DNA from 2 places in the Mucilaginibacter sp. OAE612 genome. Region 1 is predicted to be linked to the other one. Evidence: riboswitches for the same ligand, from Rfam matches in the RefSeq annotation. Region 1 holds a riboswitch; the other holds the start of a gene.

Region 1 (7,785 bases):
GAATACCTATTTGCCAGCCTTTTATCAAACGGTCTAACGAGCTTGAAAAACCGCTTGCTTTATCAACTACCATATCATTTAACAGCGCTGCGGTATAATTTACAGTGACCAACGAATTTTCGTTAGGGTTCCTCCCCTTACCTTCGGATAAAACCTGGTAATAAATACCGGAGGGGTGTTTCTGCACTTTGATCTGCGGGTTGGCCTTCAGGTAAATGCGGATCAGCGAATCATCTGTTTTGGCTTGTTTAGCCCGGTTTAATTTCGCTGAGTTATCACATGACATCATCAGTGTAATAATAACCGCGCTTAGCAATAGAATGTGTTTTTTCATGATAGGGGTCCAAATAAAAGCCCCCTTTGCAATAAAGGAGGCTCAATTTATGTTTTGGGTTGATTAAACCGTTGTTTTTATTTTTAGTTCGGTCATTTGTGCTTCGGCAATGGTTGATGGTGAATCGATCATCACATCGCGGCCCGAATTATTTTTAGGAAATGCGATCACATCGCGAATTGAATCCAAACCTGCAAATATCGATGCCAAACGATCGAAACCAAACGCGATACCACCATGCGGAGGTGCTCCATATTCAAAAGCATCCATCAAAAAGCCAAACTGTTTCTGTGCTTCCTCCGGCGAGAAACCAAGGTGCTTGAACATCAATGATTGCAAGCCGCGGTCATGGATCCGGATAGAGCCACCACCAATTTCGGTACCGTTGATCACCAAATCATAAGCATTGGCACGTACAGCTCCCGGTTCGGTATCCAGCATGGCAATGTCTTCGGGTTTTGGCGAGGTGAACGGATGGTGCATAGCATGATAACGGCCACTTTCTTCGTCCCACTCCAGCAACGGGAAGTCAACAACCCATAGCGGCGCAAAAGTATTTTTATCGCGAAGGCCTAAACGGTTACCCATTTCTAAACGCAGTTCGTTCAGTTGTTTACGCACCTTATCAGCGCCACCGGCCAGGATCAGCATCAAATCGCCTTTTTCGGCATTGAAAGCAGCAGCCCAGTTGGTCAGCTCATCTTCACTATAAAATTTATCAACCGATGACTTCAGGGTGCCATCCTCATTGTAACGGCAATAGATCATGCCGGTTACACCAATTTGCGGGCGTTTTAACCACTCGGTAAGCTCATCAACCTGTTTACGGGTATAACCTGCGCAGCCTTTGGCGTTGATGCCAACAACCAGTTCTGCATTGTCAAAAATGCTAAATCCTTTGCCTTTAACAATATCATTCAGATCAACAAACTCCATCCCAAAACGTAGGTCGGGTTTGTCAGATCCGTATAAACGCATAGCATCTGAATACAACATGCGCGGCAGTTCAACCAAATCAATACCCTTTACAGTTTTGAACAGGTGACGTGTAAGGCCTTCAAAAATATTCAGGATATCTTCCTGGCTCACAAACGAAAGCTCGCAGTCGATCTGGGTAAACTCTGGCTGGCGGTCGGCACGTAAGTCCTCATCCCTGAAACATTTTACGATCTGGAAATAACGGTCAAAGCCGCTTACCATCAATAATTGCTTAAAAGTTTGGGGCGATTGCGGGAGGGCGTAAAATTCACCTGCGTTCATGCGGCTTGGCACTACAAAGTCACGCGCGCCTTCTGGAGTCGATTTGATCAGTACCGGGGTTTCAACTTCGATGAAATCAAGCTTATCTAAATATTTACGCACTTCCTGCGCCATCTTATGGCGAAGTACCAGGTTGTTGCGGATAGGGTTACGGCGCAGGTCGAGGTAGCGATATTTGGCACGCAGTTCCTCGCCGCCATCGGTTTCGTCCTCAATCAGGAACGGCGGCAGCTTGGCAGCATTAAGCACTTCAATATCAGTAACGGCAATTTCAATTTCGCCGGTTGGGATTTTGGTGTTCTTGCTGGCACGTTCAATTACATCACCGGTAACTTTGATCACAAACTCACGACCAAGCCCGCGGCTTTTTTCGCGCAGGGTAGCATCTGTATCTGTGTTAAATATCAATTGGGTTAAACCATAACGGTCGCGCACGTCGATAAAAGTGGTACCGCCCAAATCGCGCGATTTTTGTACCCAACCGCATAAAGTAACGGTTTGGCCTAAATGGCTGATATTTAATTCGCCGCAGGTATGAGTTCTAAGCATAACAATGTTTTATAAAAGTCTGCAAAAGTAGGGTTTTAGTTGGAAGTCTGGAAGTCCGAAAGTCGGAAAGTCCGAAAGTAACAGTATTCTTTCTGCATAATCTATAGGCTTACTGGCTTTTGAGTGCAGATATTCAGCTTTCGGACTTCCTGACCATTGACTTTCGGACTTAAATCCTATCTTTGCCTCAATAATTCTCAAGGGGTGCCTTGCTTTGGTTGCAAAACAAACTGCAGATTGTTTACCAAACTGAAAGACGGGCTGAGATCATACCCAGGGAGTAAGTCAATAAGTACTAAGTTTTAAGCCTTAAGTCAAAGCGACTTTGGACTAACGACTTCCGGCTCACGACTTCCCCCCACACCTGATCCGGATAATGCCGGCGGAGGGATAAAGGTAAATAAGTTAAGTGTACTGCCGCGTTACCCTGGCGCGCAGATGGTTTAACTCAATTTTTGTTTTACAACATTTTGAAAAATTTATTTGTGGCTGTTATGGCCCTGTTGTTGCCTGTTATGGCATCGGCCCAGCTTTCCATTTCGGGGAAAGTGACCAATCAATCCGGCGAAGCATTGGCCGGCGCAACTATTACTATTTCAAACCCTCAGCAAAGCACCGTTACCGACGCTGCAGGTAAGTATAGTTTTAACGATCTGAAAAAAGGCAATTATGCCGTTAAAGCAAGCTATATCGGCTATCAACCTTTAACCAAAAGTGTTACGCTTGCTGCTAATCAATCAATTAACTTTTTATTGGGCGGCAGTACATTTACTGCCGATGAGGTTACTGTAACCGCTACCCGTGCAGGTAAAAACTCACCTACAACATTCACTAACCTCAGCAAAAAAGATCTCGAAAAAAACAACTTTGGCCAGGACTTGCCTTACCTGCTTAACCAAACGCCATCGGTAGTGATCAACTCGGATGCAGGTACAGGTATAGGTTACACAGGGATCCGCATCCGCGGATCAGACGCATCGCGCATTAACGTAACGGTTAACGGCATCCCTTTAAATGATGCTGAAAGCCAGGGCGCATACTTTGTCGATCTGCCCGATTTTGCATCATCTATCAACACCCTGCAAATCCAGCGTGGTGTGGGTACCTCAACCAATGGAGCAGGTGCCTTTGGCGGTAGTATCAATGTACAAACCGCTACTCGCAGGGATACCGCTTATGCTCAGCTCGATAACTCGGCAGGTTCATACGGTTCATTAAAAAACACCGTAAGCGTAGGGACTGGTCTGCTTGGCGGCAGGTTCAGTATCGACGGGAGGTTATCGCGCATCCGTTCCGACGGGTATATCGCCCGTGCATCATCCCGTCTGAAATCATTTTTTGTAAGCGGTGCTTATTATGGTGATAACAGTACTTTAAGATTAAACGTGTTCTCGGGCCATGAACGTACCTACCAGGCCTGGAACGGCGTAGCCGATTATGTAATAGGCGATGATACCCGCCCGGATAACCGTACTTATAACGAACTGGGAGATATGGGTAACGGAACCTTTTATAAAGACCAGGTTGACGATTACCTGCAAAACCATTACCAGTTACTGTACGATAAAAAGTTTTCGGATAAACTGTCGTTCAGCGGGGCCCTGCATTACACTCATGGCGAAGGTTATTACGAAGAGTACAGGAAAGGAGATGCTGTGAGTAATTATGGTTTATCACCTGTTATTTATGGTACCGATACCATTTCAACCACTAATCTTGTTCGCAGGCTGTGGCTTAATAATGATTTTTATGGTGTTACTTATGCCTTAAAATATCAGCCTACTACCAAATTGAACTTCAACCTTGGCGGCGCCTATAACGAATATAAAGGTGCGCATTATGGTAATATTATTTCTGCCGAAGAAAGTATAGGCGTTGGTCCTAACTATCAATACTATCGGGATGATGCCAAAAAGAAAGATTTTAACATTTTTGGCCGTGCCGAATGGCATGTAGATAAATTTTTGTTGTATGCCGATATGCAATACCGCCACATTAATTATTCGTTCTTCGGTATCGACAAAAACCTTAACAATGCGCAGCAAACAGCGCAGTTAAACTTCTTTAACCCTAAAGCAGGTGTTACTTACCAGTTTAATGAGCACAGTAATGTGTATGCCTCCTTTGCGGTGGGCAACCATGAGCCCAACCGCGATGATTATGTCGACTCGCCTCCGCAAAACCGGCCGAAACCAGAAAACCTGAAAGATTTTGAGGCCGGCTACCGCTTCAGCTCACCTGTTTTTAGCGGGGAGTTGAATGGTTTCTACATGCTATATAAAAATCAACTGGTATTAACCGGCTCATTGAATGATGTAGGCAGCCCGGTGCGTACCAACGTAAAGGACAGCTACCGCGCGGGTTTGGAATTCAGCGGAAAAGTGAAAATCACTGATCAGTTAAACTGGAGCGCTACCGCAACGCTCAGTACTAACAAGATTAAAAACTATCACCAGTTTTTCTCTAATTATGACGATGGCTCGCTGGTTGAAGAAACTTTTGCCAAAACAGATATTGCCTATTCGCCGTCTTTCACAGGTTCAAGCGTAATCAGTTACAGTCCTGTTAAAGGCGGAGAAATTGCCTTCATCAGCAAATATGTGGGTAAGCAATATTTAGATAATACCATGAACCGTAATCCCGAAGGTTTTGGCATAGCACCCGATAATGCCGCTAATCCTTATGCCGCCAACCGTTTGCTGAACAGCTTTTTTGTGAACGATGTGAGGCTGAGGTACAGCTTCAGTGTTCGCTCGGTTAAAAACATAACTGTTGGTCTGCAGGTTAATAATATCTTCAGCGAGAAGTATGAAAACAATGGTGCTACCTACCCGGATATTGAAGGTGGGCATGTAATTAACTATAACTATTACTTCCCGCAGGCCCCGCGGAACTTTATGGCATCGTTGAGTCTGGGATTTTAATGGGCCGTAATTTTATATCGACGCAAATTTTACGAATTGGATCGAATTTCACGAATTGAGGATTAGGATATGAATCATTGGCTCGACCTGTTCATTGAACAAATAAAGGAAACCACCTGGCTGCAATGGCTTGCCGTTGCGCTGGGTGTTACCGAGGTGTTGCTGGCCCGCGTAAATAGCATATTGTTGTACCCGGCAGGAATATTGGGTACGGCCATCTCGATATTTCTGCTGATGGAAGTTCATTTGTATGCCGAATCGGTACTGAACGGCTACTACATTGTAATGAGCGTTTATGGTTGGATCTACTGGGTAAAGAAACGGAACGAGCCTCCGGTAAAAATTACCTACTCCACCAAAAATGAATGGATAATAAGTTTGGCGATCAGCATTGTGGGTTGGGTGGTATTTTATTACATGATCAAAAACCTACCTGCTAAGTATTTTACACCGTCAAACGTGCCCGGCTGGGATGCTTTGGTATCCTCTACCGCCTGGGCAGGTATGTGGTTGCTGGCACGCCGTAAAATGGAGAATTGGATTTTTTTGAACATTTCCAACTTCTTCGCGGTGCCGCTTCTGTTTTACAAAAAGCTGCCTATGTTTGCCATGCTCACCATCTTCCTGTTTATTATAGCGATATGGGGCTATTTTGAATGGAAGAAACAGGTAGAGGCAGAGCGGTTGGTGGTTGGAGATTAGAGGTCAGGAAGAATGTTCAATGGCCAGGTTGTACCAGGTGTTCAATTTTAAAAAGTGTAAACACCCGGCGTTTTTTGAAAAATCAACATGGCTGATAACCAATGCTTTACGAATTTGTTGAAATTCAATTTTAATCAAATTGAACACCTTGGTTCTGGTAATCAGCGCTTTGTGTTTTTAAGGAGCCGAAACATTGAACACCCGTTTTTCAAAAATTGAACACTGACAAAATACTGTCAGTATCTTTTGTTATCCTGATGGTAAATTGAGTATTGTCTGTTACGCTTTAAGCCTTTTGCTTTCAGCTTTAAGCTAAATAAAAAATGCATCCATCACAAAATTTAAAACCCGAATGGGTTGATATCATCCGGAAAGATGCTCCTGCAGCTGAGCAGGCCGGCAAGCTGCAGCCTGATCAGCTGGCGCTTATTTATGAGCAGGGCTGGTTTAAATTTTTAGTGCCGCAAGTTTATTCCGGTTTGCAATTGGCGTTGCCGCAAATGGTACGGCTGGAAGAAAGCCTGGCCTGGGCCAATGGCAGTTTGGGTTGGGTTGTGACCCTTTGTGCCGGTGCAGGTTGGTTTGGTGGATTTCTGGATCCGGCTTTAGCTGCAGAGATCATGACCAATCCGCAATTGTGCCTGGCAGGTAGCGGCGCATCAACAGGTACAGCTACCATCAGTGGTGATGGCTATATGATCAACGGTACCTGGAAATATGCCAGCGGTGCACATCATGCCACACATATCACTGCAAATTGCATCATTAAAAAAGGCGATGACACTGTTTTGAATGATGAGGGCGAACCGCTGATACTTCCTTTTGTTTTCGACAAAAAAGATGTTAGTATTTTTCCGGCCTGGAAATATGTTGGCATGATGGCTACCGGAAGTGATGCCTATGAAGTAAAAGACCTGTACGTTGATAAAAATCGTTGTTTTAAGATCGACCCGCAGTATACGGTTGTAAACGAACCTTTATATCGCTATCCCTTTCTGCAATTAGCCGAAGCAACGCTGGCTGCTAACCTTTCGGGATTAGCTGTTCATTTTCTTGACCTGTGCGGACCGGCCTTTGATGAACGGATGAATAGCCCGCGTTTAACCGAACCTCAAAAGGTATACATTCAACAATTATTGACCGAACAAACTGCATTGATGAATGAAACCCGGGCAGCGTTTTATAATACTGTTGATAACTCCTGGAACAACTTTGAATCGGCCGATAATAACTGCTTACAGGAAGTAAGTTTAATGAGCCGGAAGCTGGCCAAAGTTTCGCGCGAAAGTGTGGATAAGCTTTATCCCTACTGTGGTTTATCTGCCGCCAACCCGGATACAGAAATTAACCAGGTATGGCGGGACCTGCATACCGCAGGTCAGCATTCGCTGTTAACCTTTGAATCGATTGATTAAAAGATATTCAGTTAGCTCGTTCGTAACCCCGTAAAAAATCGGAATGAAGTTTGAAATTTATTTAAAGATGGTGCATGGAGCTGCGTTAGGGATGGGAGCGGATACCGGCCTGTGGCTAAGGCCTTGTGCAGTATGAGCGTACAGCCCGGGCCGCAGGCAACGCCCATATTTATAAATCAATTAAAAAACGCATCCGATAATCAATAACTTACATTTACGTCATAACGTCCCTTCAGAGCCTCTCGCAGAGAGACCCTGAGGGAACATAAACTTTATCCCGGTAAAACACACCTTTCGCCTTTTACCTTTATCCTTTCACCTCAAATCAAACCTTCGCAAACTTCTTCACCGTTTCGGTTACATGTGCCAAATGGTGGTTGCTGTGCCATGCGTACAGGGCCAGTCCTTTTTTCAGCGATATCGTTTCGCCCGAGGCCGGGTGAACAAATGTGCGTGCCCATTCGTTTTCGGTGAAACTTTCAAACAGGGCTACAAAATGCTGATGGATGCCTTCCAGCATTTTTAATGAAGGTTCAACCGGCAGGCGGTAATCTGGCAGCAATGCCCAGTCGGCCTCTTCATATGGCTTTATGGTTGGGTT
Region 2 (7,785 bases), 3.7 Mb from region 1:
GGCGTCGGCTTCGTTAACACCATTCTCTTTGGCAAAGTCGCGCACATCCTGGGTTATTTTCATCGAGCAGAAGTTTGGCCCGCACATCGAGCAAAAGTGCGCGATCTTGGCTCCCTCGGCAGGCAGGGTTTCATCATGAAATTCTTTAGCCGTATCCGGATCCAACGACAGGTTAAACTGATCTTCCCACCTGAACTCGAAACGTGCCTTGCTCAACGCATTGTCGCGATACTGCGCACCGGGATGACCTTTGGCTAAATCGGCAGCATGGGCAGCAATTTTGTACGTGATCACGCCGTCTTTAACATCTTTTTTGTTGGGCAAACCCAGGTGTTCTTTAGGGGTCACATAGCACAACATAGCGGTACCGAACCAACCGATCATGGCAGCGCCGATAGCCGAAGTAATATGATCATAACCCGGAGCGATATCGGTAGTTAACGGACCTAAAGTGTAAAAAGGCGCTTCAGAACAATGCTTTAATTGTTTCTCCATGTTCTCTTTGATGAGGTGCATGGGTACGTGGCCGGGGCCTTCAATAATGGTTTGCACATCGTGCTTCCAGGCTATTTTGGTCAGCTCGCCCAGGGTTTCCAGCTCGCCAAACTGCGCGGCATCGTTGGCATCGGCAATACAGCCGGGGCGCAAGCCATCGCCCAGCGAGAAGGCGACATCATACGCTTTCATGATCTCGCAGATCTCTTCAAAATGCGTGTACAGGAAATTCTCTTTATGATGGGCCAGGCACCATTTGGCCATGATAGAACCACCGCGCGATACGATACCGGTAATACGTTTGGCCGTTAAAGGCACATAGCGCAGCAACACGCCCGCATGGATAGTGAAATAATCAACACCCTGCTCTGCCTGTTCTATCAGCGTATCCCTGAACAGTTCCCAGGTCAGGTCTTCGGCTTTGCCGTTCACTTTTTCGAGCGCCTGGTAAATAGGCACGGTACCTATGGGCACAGGTGTGTTGCGGATGATCCATTCGCGGGTTTCGTGAATGTTTTTACCTGTCGACAGGTCCATAATGGTATCGGCGCCCCAGCGGCATGCCCAAACGGCTTTTTCTACTTCTTCTTCAATACTCGAGGTAACTGCCGAGTTGCCAATATTGGCATTGATCTTAACCAAAAAATTACGGCCAATGATCATCGGTTCACTTTCGGGGTGATTGATATTTGATGGGATAACAGCCCGACCGGCGGCTACCTCTTGTCGTACAAATTCGGGCGTAATGTAACCTTTAGGTGTGTTGGCACCAAAGCTATGGCCCTGATGCTGTTGGCTCATTACATCGTATTGCCCGTTCAACTGTTGTTTCAGCAGATCGATGCGTTGGTTTTCGCGTATGGCAATGTACTCCATTTCGGGTGTAACGATACCCTTTTTTGCGTAATGCAGTTGTGATACATTCATGCCTGCTTTGGCGCGGAAAGGTTTACTTTGGTAGCCAAAACGTAAATGATCAAGCTCTTTACTGTTTAAGCGTTCGCGGCCATATGCTGATGATATGCTATCCAGCAGCTCGACATCACCACGCGAAGTGATCCATTTTTCGCGCAGGCGGGGTAAACCTTTTTTAACATCGATGGCTATGTTTGGATCGGTATAAGGGCCGCTGGTATCGTAAACAGTTACCGGGGCGTTGGGCTCGGTTTCGCCAAAACGGCCATGTAGTTGGGTGTCGTTCAGGCTTATTTCGCGCATGGCCACGTCAATGTCGTGTAATTGCCCTTTAACGTAAATCTTACGCGAGGCTGGAAACGGTGTTTGCGTGATGGCTTGTGCTGTAGGTGTTTTTTCTGTTTTCATAAAAGGCTATTGGGTGTTTATCCTCCCTGGGTGGCTTTAATAATGATGATTTTATCGCCCCGATTGAGCTTGTGGTTTTCCCATTGGGTTTTGGGAACAATAGCTTCGTTGATGGCAATGGCCAGCCCCCGGTCAGGGTGCTGCAAGACATCAGCGAGCAAAGCCTGCACATTGCAGTTATCAGGCACAATAAAATTTTGTTGATTAACGGTTACTTCCATTACGTTGCATTAAAATTTCAACTGTAGGAATGTCCCCGTATTAGGAAAGAAAAAACAACACCAATAGTGTTATCGTCACTTTTCCCTTCGCCAGCATTACCCGGATCAGGTTCAAAGGGTATTATCTCAGTCCGTCAGGACACCCCTAAAGTTGCAGTAAAGCTAAAGGAATAAAATTGATTAATCCAAATCAATTTTATGTTAAGACTATCTGGTTACTATTGATGGTAATTTGTTTTAACGTGTAAGTGTGTTGAATGTCAAACGATTGAATGGTATTAATACTGGCGAAAATAATTTTAAAACATCAGGCAAGCTATCATCGGCTTAGCCTAAAATCCATGAAATAATAGACTACTCTCAACCTGATGTCAAATAATTGTTAATCGGCAAAATCGGGCCGGTCAATAAAAATAAGTGTCTTATCTTAGCTGCAACTGAAGTATGAACGCATTAGTTGATTTAATACAAACCTATGGGCTGTGGCTGGTATTTTTGATCACTCTTTTACAGAGTGTTGGATTGCCGCTGCCTGCATTTGCAGTATTGATTGTAACTACTGCTGTAACGCCTGCAACCGAAGCTAATATCATCATACTCATTTTAACCGGATCACTGGGTACCTTAGCAGGCGACCTTATATTATATTTTGCCGGGAAGAGATACGGAACAGGGATCCTTGGGAAATTATGTAAAATTTCTATGTCACCGGATACCTGTGTTCGCAGTACCGGCGATATTTTTGAACGCTACGGCGCCCCGGCGTTAACCATTGTTAAATTTATTCCGGGGCTGTCAACACTGGCACCTGTTGTTGCCGGAGTTTATGCAATGCGGGTGACATTATTTGTGTTTTTTTCATCTATCGCAGCACTTATCTATCTCGGCGCGGCGGTGACGCTGGGTGCAGTTTTTCGGCACCAGGTTGATGGCTTGATCGCTGCATTAAGTCATTATGGCACGATGGGCGGTTTATTTGTCGTCGTGCTGTTCGGTTTATACCTTTTGTTCAAATGGCTGCGTCGTTATCGCCTTATCAGGCAGTTTGAAACGGATAGGTTAACTGTGAATGATTTGATAGAACTGATTGACGGAGAATCGAACCCTGTGATACTTGATGCACGCCCGATAGATCAGCGCACAAGAAATGGATTTATACCGGGCTCAGTTCCCATAGACGAAAACAGTTTTAATGATATTGCCGACCGATATGCCGGGCATAAGGAGATTGTTATTTACTGTTCGTGCCCCAATGAAATAACCGCTGCAAGGTATGCCGAGAAATTGCGTAAAGTTGGCCTGAAGCGCATCCGGCCTTTAGTAGGAGGGATTGATGCATGGGCCCAATCAGGCCAGCAGGTTACATTTCTTTAATGCCAGTTCAAATTCAATTGTTTAATGTAAAGACGCATCACATGGGTCTTCCGCATACAGATTCCTGATGTTCATGAACTGTAAAGCAGCTTGACCTATGGGAGACGCATGTGATGCGTCTCTACATAAAAGCAATATCAGCGCTTGTTGCAAACGACCGCAAGATTAAAGCAATAAGCCCCCGCTAAATCTCCCCCGGAAGGGGAGACTTTTTGATGTGCATTTTTTTAAGCCCTCCCTTCCGGGGAGGGTTTGGGTGGGGCTTTACCCATTCCCTACACGCTGCATTTCATCGGCCGCGCCGTTGTCGCGCTTGGCCGTTTTGAAGGTTTTGCCGAAACGATAGGTGAACGCGAGCACCACTACGCGGCTATCGCGCTTAATCTTAAAATACTCGGTGGCGTTGGGGAACTGCGTTAAGCCTTCCATGGCATTGGTATAGAATATATCGCGCATGCTCAACTTCAGGGTGGCCTTCTTTTTAAATACCGACATGCCCAGCCCTGCCGAGAGCTGCCCGGTAGGGTATAGCCGTTCCTGCACATCGTTGCGGGCGCGGGTGGTGTAAAAGCCCGATACCTCGCCCGTAAAACGTTTGCCCATGGTGAACTGGTTGCTGGCATTGAGGTTAAGCTGGTTAATATCTGATGTGTAATGATTGCCGTTAAAACCGCTCAGTTTTTTGTAATTGTACAGCGCCTGTGCTGTAAGCGTCCACCAGTTGGTGGGGGAGGCCGTGATAGCTTCGGATACGCCGATGATATACGTGCGCCCCACGTTGCCCTGTGTATACAGCAAAATACCCGCAAGGGTAGGGTCGCTCAAAAAGATCTGCGAAAAGTAGTTGTTGATATTGCTGTAAGATACCGTGGTGGTGAGCAGGTTTTTGTATTGATGGCTCAGCTCCAGGTTCCAGCTGTATTGAGGTAAAATATAAGGGTTGCCCGTTTGATAAGTGTACTTGTTAATGATAAAATAAAATGGGTTAAGCGTTTGGTAAACCGGGCGATCAATACGGCGGCTTACCGTTAAAGTAAAGCTATTTGCAGTATCGGCCTGGTAACTGAAATAGCCGCTGGGAAAAAAGCTGCCGTAGTTGCGCGAAAAGGCCGAATCTTTTTGCAGCACATTACCCAGTTGATGGGCGTGATAATCGGTATGCTCATAACGTAAGCCTACCTGATAGGAAATGGCCTTATGCTTGCGCTCCCATTGCGTGTAAACCGCGTGGATGTTCTCACTGTAAAGGAAATGGTTACTGCGGGTCAGGTCATCAGTCCATTGGCCCGCATTGAGGTTTTGGTAACCGGCGGAGTTATCGGTACTGCTGTGTGCCGATTTCCAGCCCGCCTGAAATTGGCCATCGCTGTCGGTTTTAAGCGTATAGTCGGCTTTGCCAGTGAATATGTTGATGGTGGTGGGGATGTTGGCGCGTGTAGATTCGTTATAACCGCCGGTGGTTTGCAGGCGGTTGTTGAAATTCTGGTCGCTGGTAATGTTGTAGTGCAGCCAGTCGGCATCAGCGCTGATGTCCTGGTTTTTGCTGATGGCATGGCGGAGGCTCAGGCTCACCTGGCCGTTTTTAAACCGGCTGTTATTGGCGTTATCGGTAGCGATGACAGAATCTGCCGCACCACTTGGGTTGAGCCAGCGCGCCGAAGCTGTATTGTTGCCCTCGCGATGGATCATGGTTCCGCCGAGCACAATGCCAACCGTTGTTTTAGGCGAAACTTCATAGTCCAGCCCCGCTTTGGCCGTATTGTTCAGCAGTGTGCCGGTGAAGTGTGATGGCTGATCCAGCGTTGCGGTGGTCGCCCCGTCGGCGCCGGTGTATTTACGCAGCGCGTACAGGTTGGTAAGATACTTCTGCCGGCTGATATTGTAATTAAAGAAAGTGCTGACACGCCCGGCGCGGTAATTGAGCGTGAGCGTGTTATTGGTTTTGAAGTAAACTCCCTGCGCCACCGTAGCCGTAACCGACCCGTTGAAACCCTTTTGCCGGTTCTTTTTGGTTTTAATATTAATGATCCCCGCGTTTCCGCTGGCATCATACCGTGCGGTGGGATTGGCAATCAGTTCAATTTGCGCCACCTGGGTGGAGCTCATGCTGCTGAGCAGGTTGTTGAGGTCGGCGCCGGAGAGGTAGGTAGGCTTGCCGTCTATCATCACCAGCACCCCGGGCTTGCCCTGTAAAGCAATGCCGCCATTACGGTCGACCATTACCCCCGGCGATTTCTCCAATACCTCCAGTACCGTGGCCCCCACATTCGTAACCGAAGCATCAACGTTTACGATCACCTTTCCCTGCTTCACCTCTACCGGCGGCGTTTTGGCAGTGATGTTCACCTCTTTCAGTACAGTACTCAGGGCTTGTATGCGGATGGTATCCTGCTTAATATTCTCCGCAATGGTATAGCTGCGGGTGGTTTGGGGCTGATATCCCGTATAAGTTACCGAGAAGCTGAATGCTCCCTGCGCAATGTTCTGAAACCTGGCCTGGCCGCGGGCGTTAGTTACGATCATACTGGCCTGTTTGTTTGCCTGTATCAGTTTAACGGTAGCACCATCGGCGGGCTGGGCGTTTTCTTTAACAACTATCAGCGTAAACTGCTGTGCAAAGCCGCCCAGGGGTAACAGGGCCAGTAGAAAGAGTAAAAGTGTACGGGTCATTCAGTCAATCCTAATAATCCCGTAAGATAATCAGGGTTAGGCTGATGTTTGCAATTTAAGGTGCGAAAATATGGGTGAAAATCACTTTTTTACTTTGAAAGTCACTGGTATGCCGCATCTAAACCCAACCCTGCATACCCGCGCCAGGTTGGGAAACTATCAACATTAACGCCTTACGCGGTTTAAATTAAAGGCAACCAGGTATTCGTACACTGGCTCGGGGGCGAAACGATCCGACGGTATCACTGTTTGTGCCTTCATCACCTGGTTCAATTGCGTTTTTACCAGGGCAAAAGTCGCTTTTAACAGTTCGGGCAGTACGCTTGTCGCTACTGTGGGATAGTACTGTTTCTCAAAAGCTTTTTTCTCAGCGGCGGTAGCCATTTGTACCTCCCAATGCTCATCGGGTTTAAAACCATTCTCCAAAGCGGTATTACCCAGGTCATAAATATATTCGCTGGCTTTGTAGTGTGCTGTTTGTTTATCGGTCATTCTGATATTTATTGTATGAGGATTTATCTTGTTTATTGTTGCAATGGTTAATTAAGCCTTAGCTCGCTTTAGCGACTTTGACAGCGGTAGGCCCTTTTTGCCCCTGTTCTATTTCAAAGGTAACTTTGTCATTTTCTTTGATGGCAAAAGAAGCCGCGTTGACATGAACAAAAATGCTTTCCTGGGTTTGCAGATCTTTAATGAAACCGAACCCTTTAGATTCATTAAAGAATGTTACTGTGCCTTTTCTTACAATTTCTACTTCAACTTCCTCCTGTTTTGGCGTACCGATGAGGATGTCCTGCGCCAATACCTTTTTCCGGTTACCGGGATCTTGTGGCACGGAGGTAATGTTGCCGTTTGCGTCAACATAGGCCAGCATATCTTCAAAACCCTGTCCTTTAACAGCGTTGGCTTTACGATCTTCGGCCTTTTCTTTTTTGTCCTGTTGTTTTTTGAGCTTTTTCTTTTCGCGCTCTTTCTTGTTAAATGTTTCGGTGGATCTACCCATGTTTTTGATTAAGTGTAACAAAAAAGCATCCCCCGGATGGGAGGATGCTTTTAAAATGATGATATAGTGATTAAGCTATTTTTACATTTACTGCATTCGGACCTTTACGGCCTTCTTCAACGTCATAACTAACGGCGCTGTTCTCACGAACATTGTCAATCAGACCTGTTGAATGAACGAAGATTTCGCTGCCACCATTGTTAGGTGTGATAAATCCGAAACCTTTGGCTTCATTAAAAAATTTTACTGTTCCTTGTTGCATTATATTGTTGTTAATAAGTGTGCAATATAACTTTAATTATTGGTATATTTTACTTTTCGTAAAATTATTTAACATTTATTTAATTGATTGCTGCCGAAAAGGGCCTGGAGCGTTGTTTAATGGATGTTTTTGAGTCTTCTTTAGTTTTTAAAAAACTTGGTGTGCATTTTGATAAATGGTGTGCATAGCCGGCATGCTGCTCTTTTGGCTTTGCATCTCTTGTTGTGATCATTGCAACCGTGAAGTTGGTGTAAATAAAACTTTATTTACCTGAACACGGGGCCATAAGCATGGGCGCTTGCGGCAGCGTGAGAGGACACTTGCGGCAGCCGAGCGTGTACTTTGAGAGTCACGAGTATGCAACCGCTCTTTGTCGGCGACGCACACTCGTGCCTGATTGGGTTGGAATTTGCTTTAGTAAGGTGGCGGTACCTTTT

Evidence for each region. Region 1 has a riboswitch for thiamine pyrophosphate ahead of ABID99_RS24420 (TonB-dependent receptor). Riboswitches for the same ligand answer to the same signal wherever they lie in the genome.
Region 2: linked by a shared signal. The riboswitch ahead of thiS (sulfur carrier protein ThiS) and the one ahead of ABID99_RS24420 (TonB-dependent receptor) in region 1 are both predicted to bind thiamine pyrophosphate.

Annotation. Positions count from the first base shown of each region.
Region 1 covers NZ_JBGMUW010000001.1:5,866,596-5,874,380, reverse strand. Annotated here, with positions in the region: gene ABID99_RS24430 (FKBP-type peptidyl-prolyl cis-trans isomerase) at 1-334, opposite strand, end outside; gene aspS (aspartate--tRNA ligase) at 398-2,143, opposite strand; TPP riboswitch at 2,334-2,551, shown strand; gene ABID99_RS24420 (TonB-dependent receptor) at 2,614-5,067, shown strand; gene pnuC (nicotinamide riboside transporter PnuC) at 5,137-5,769, shown strand; gene ABID99_RS24410 (acyl-CoA dehydrogenase) at 6,093-7,184, shown strand; gene ABID99_RS24405 (YfiT family bacillithiol transferase) at 7,510-7,785, opposite strand, start outside.
Region 2 covers NZ_JBGMUW010000001.1:2,192,358-2,200,142, forward strand. Annotated here, with positions in the region: gene thiC (phosphomethylpyrimidine synthase ThiC) at 1-1,818, opposite strand, end outside; gene thiS (sulfur carrier protein ThiS) at 1,836-2,039, opposite strand; TPP riboswitch at 2,105-2,196, opposite strand; gene ABID99_RS09240 (rhodanese-like domain-containing protein) at 2,484-3,413, shown strand; gene ABID99_RS09245 (outer membrane beta-barrel protein) at 3,678-6,083, opposite strand; gene ABID99_RS09250 (hypothetical protein) at 6,249-6,575, opposite strand; gene ABID99_RS09255 (cold-shock protein) at 6,634-7,086, opposite strand; gene ABID99_RS09260 (cold-shock protein) at 7,157-7,348, opposite strand.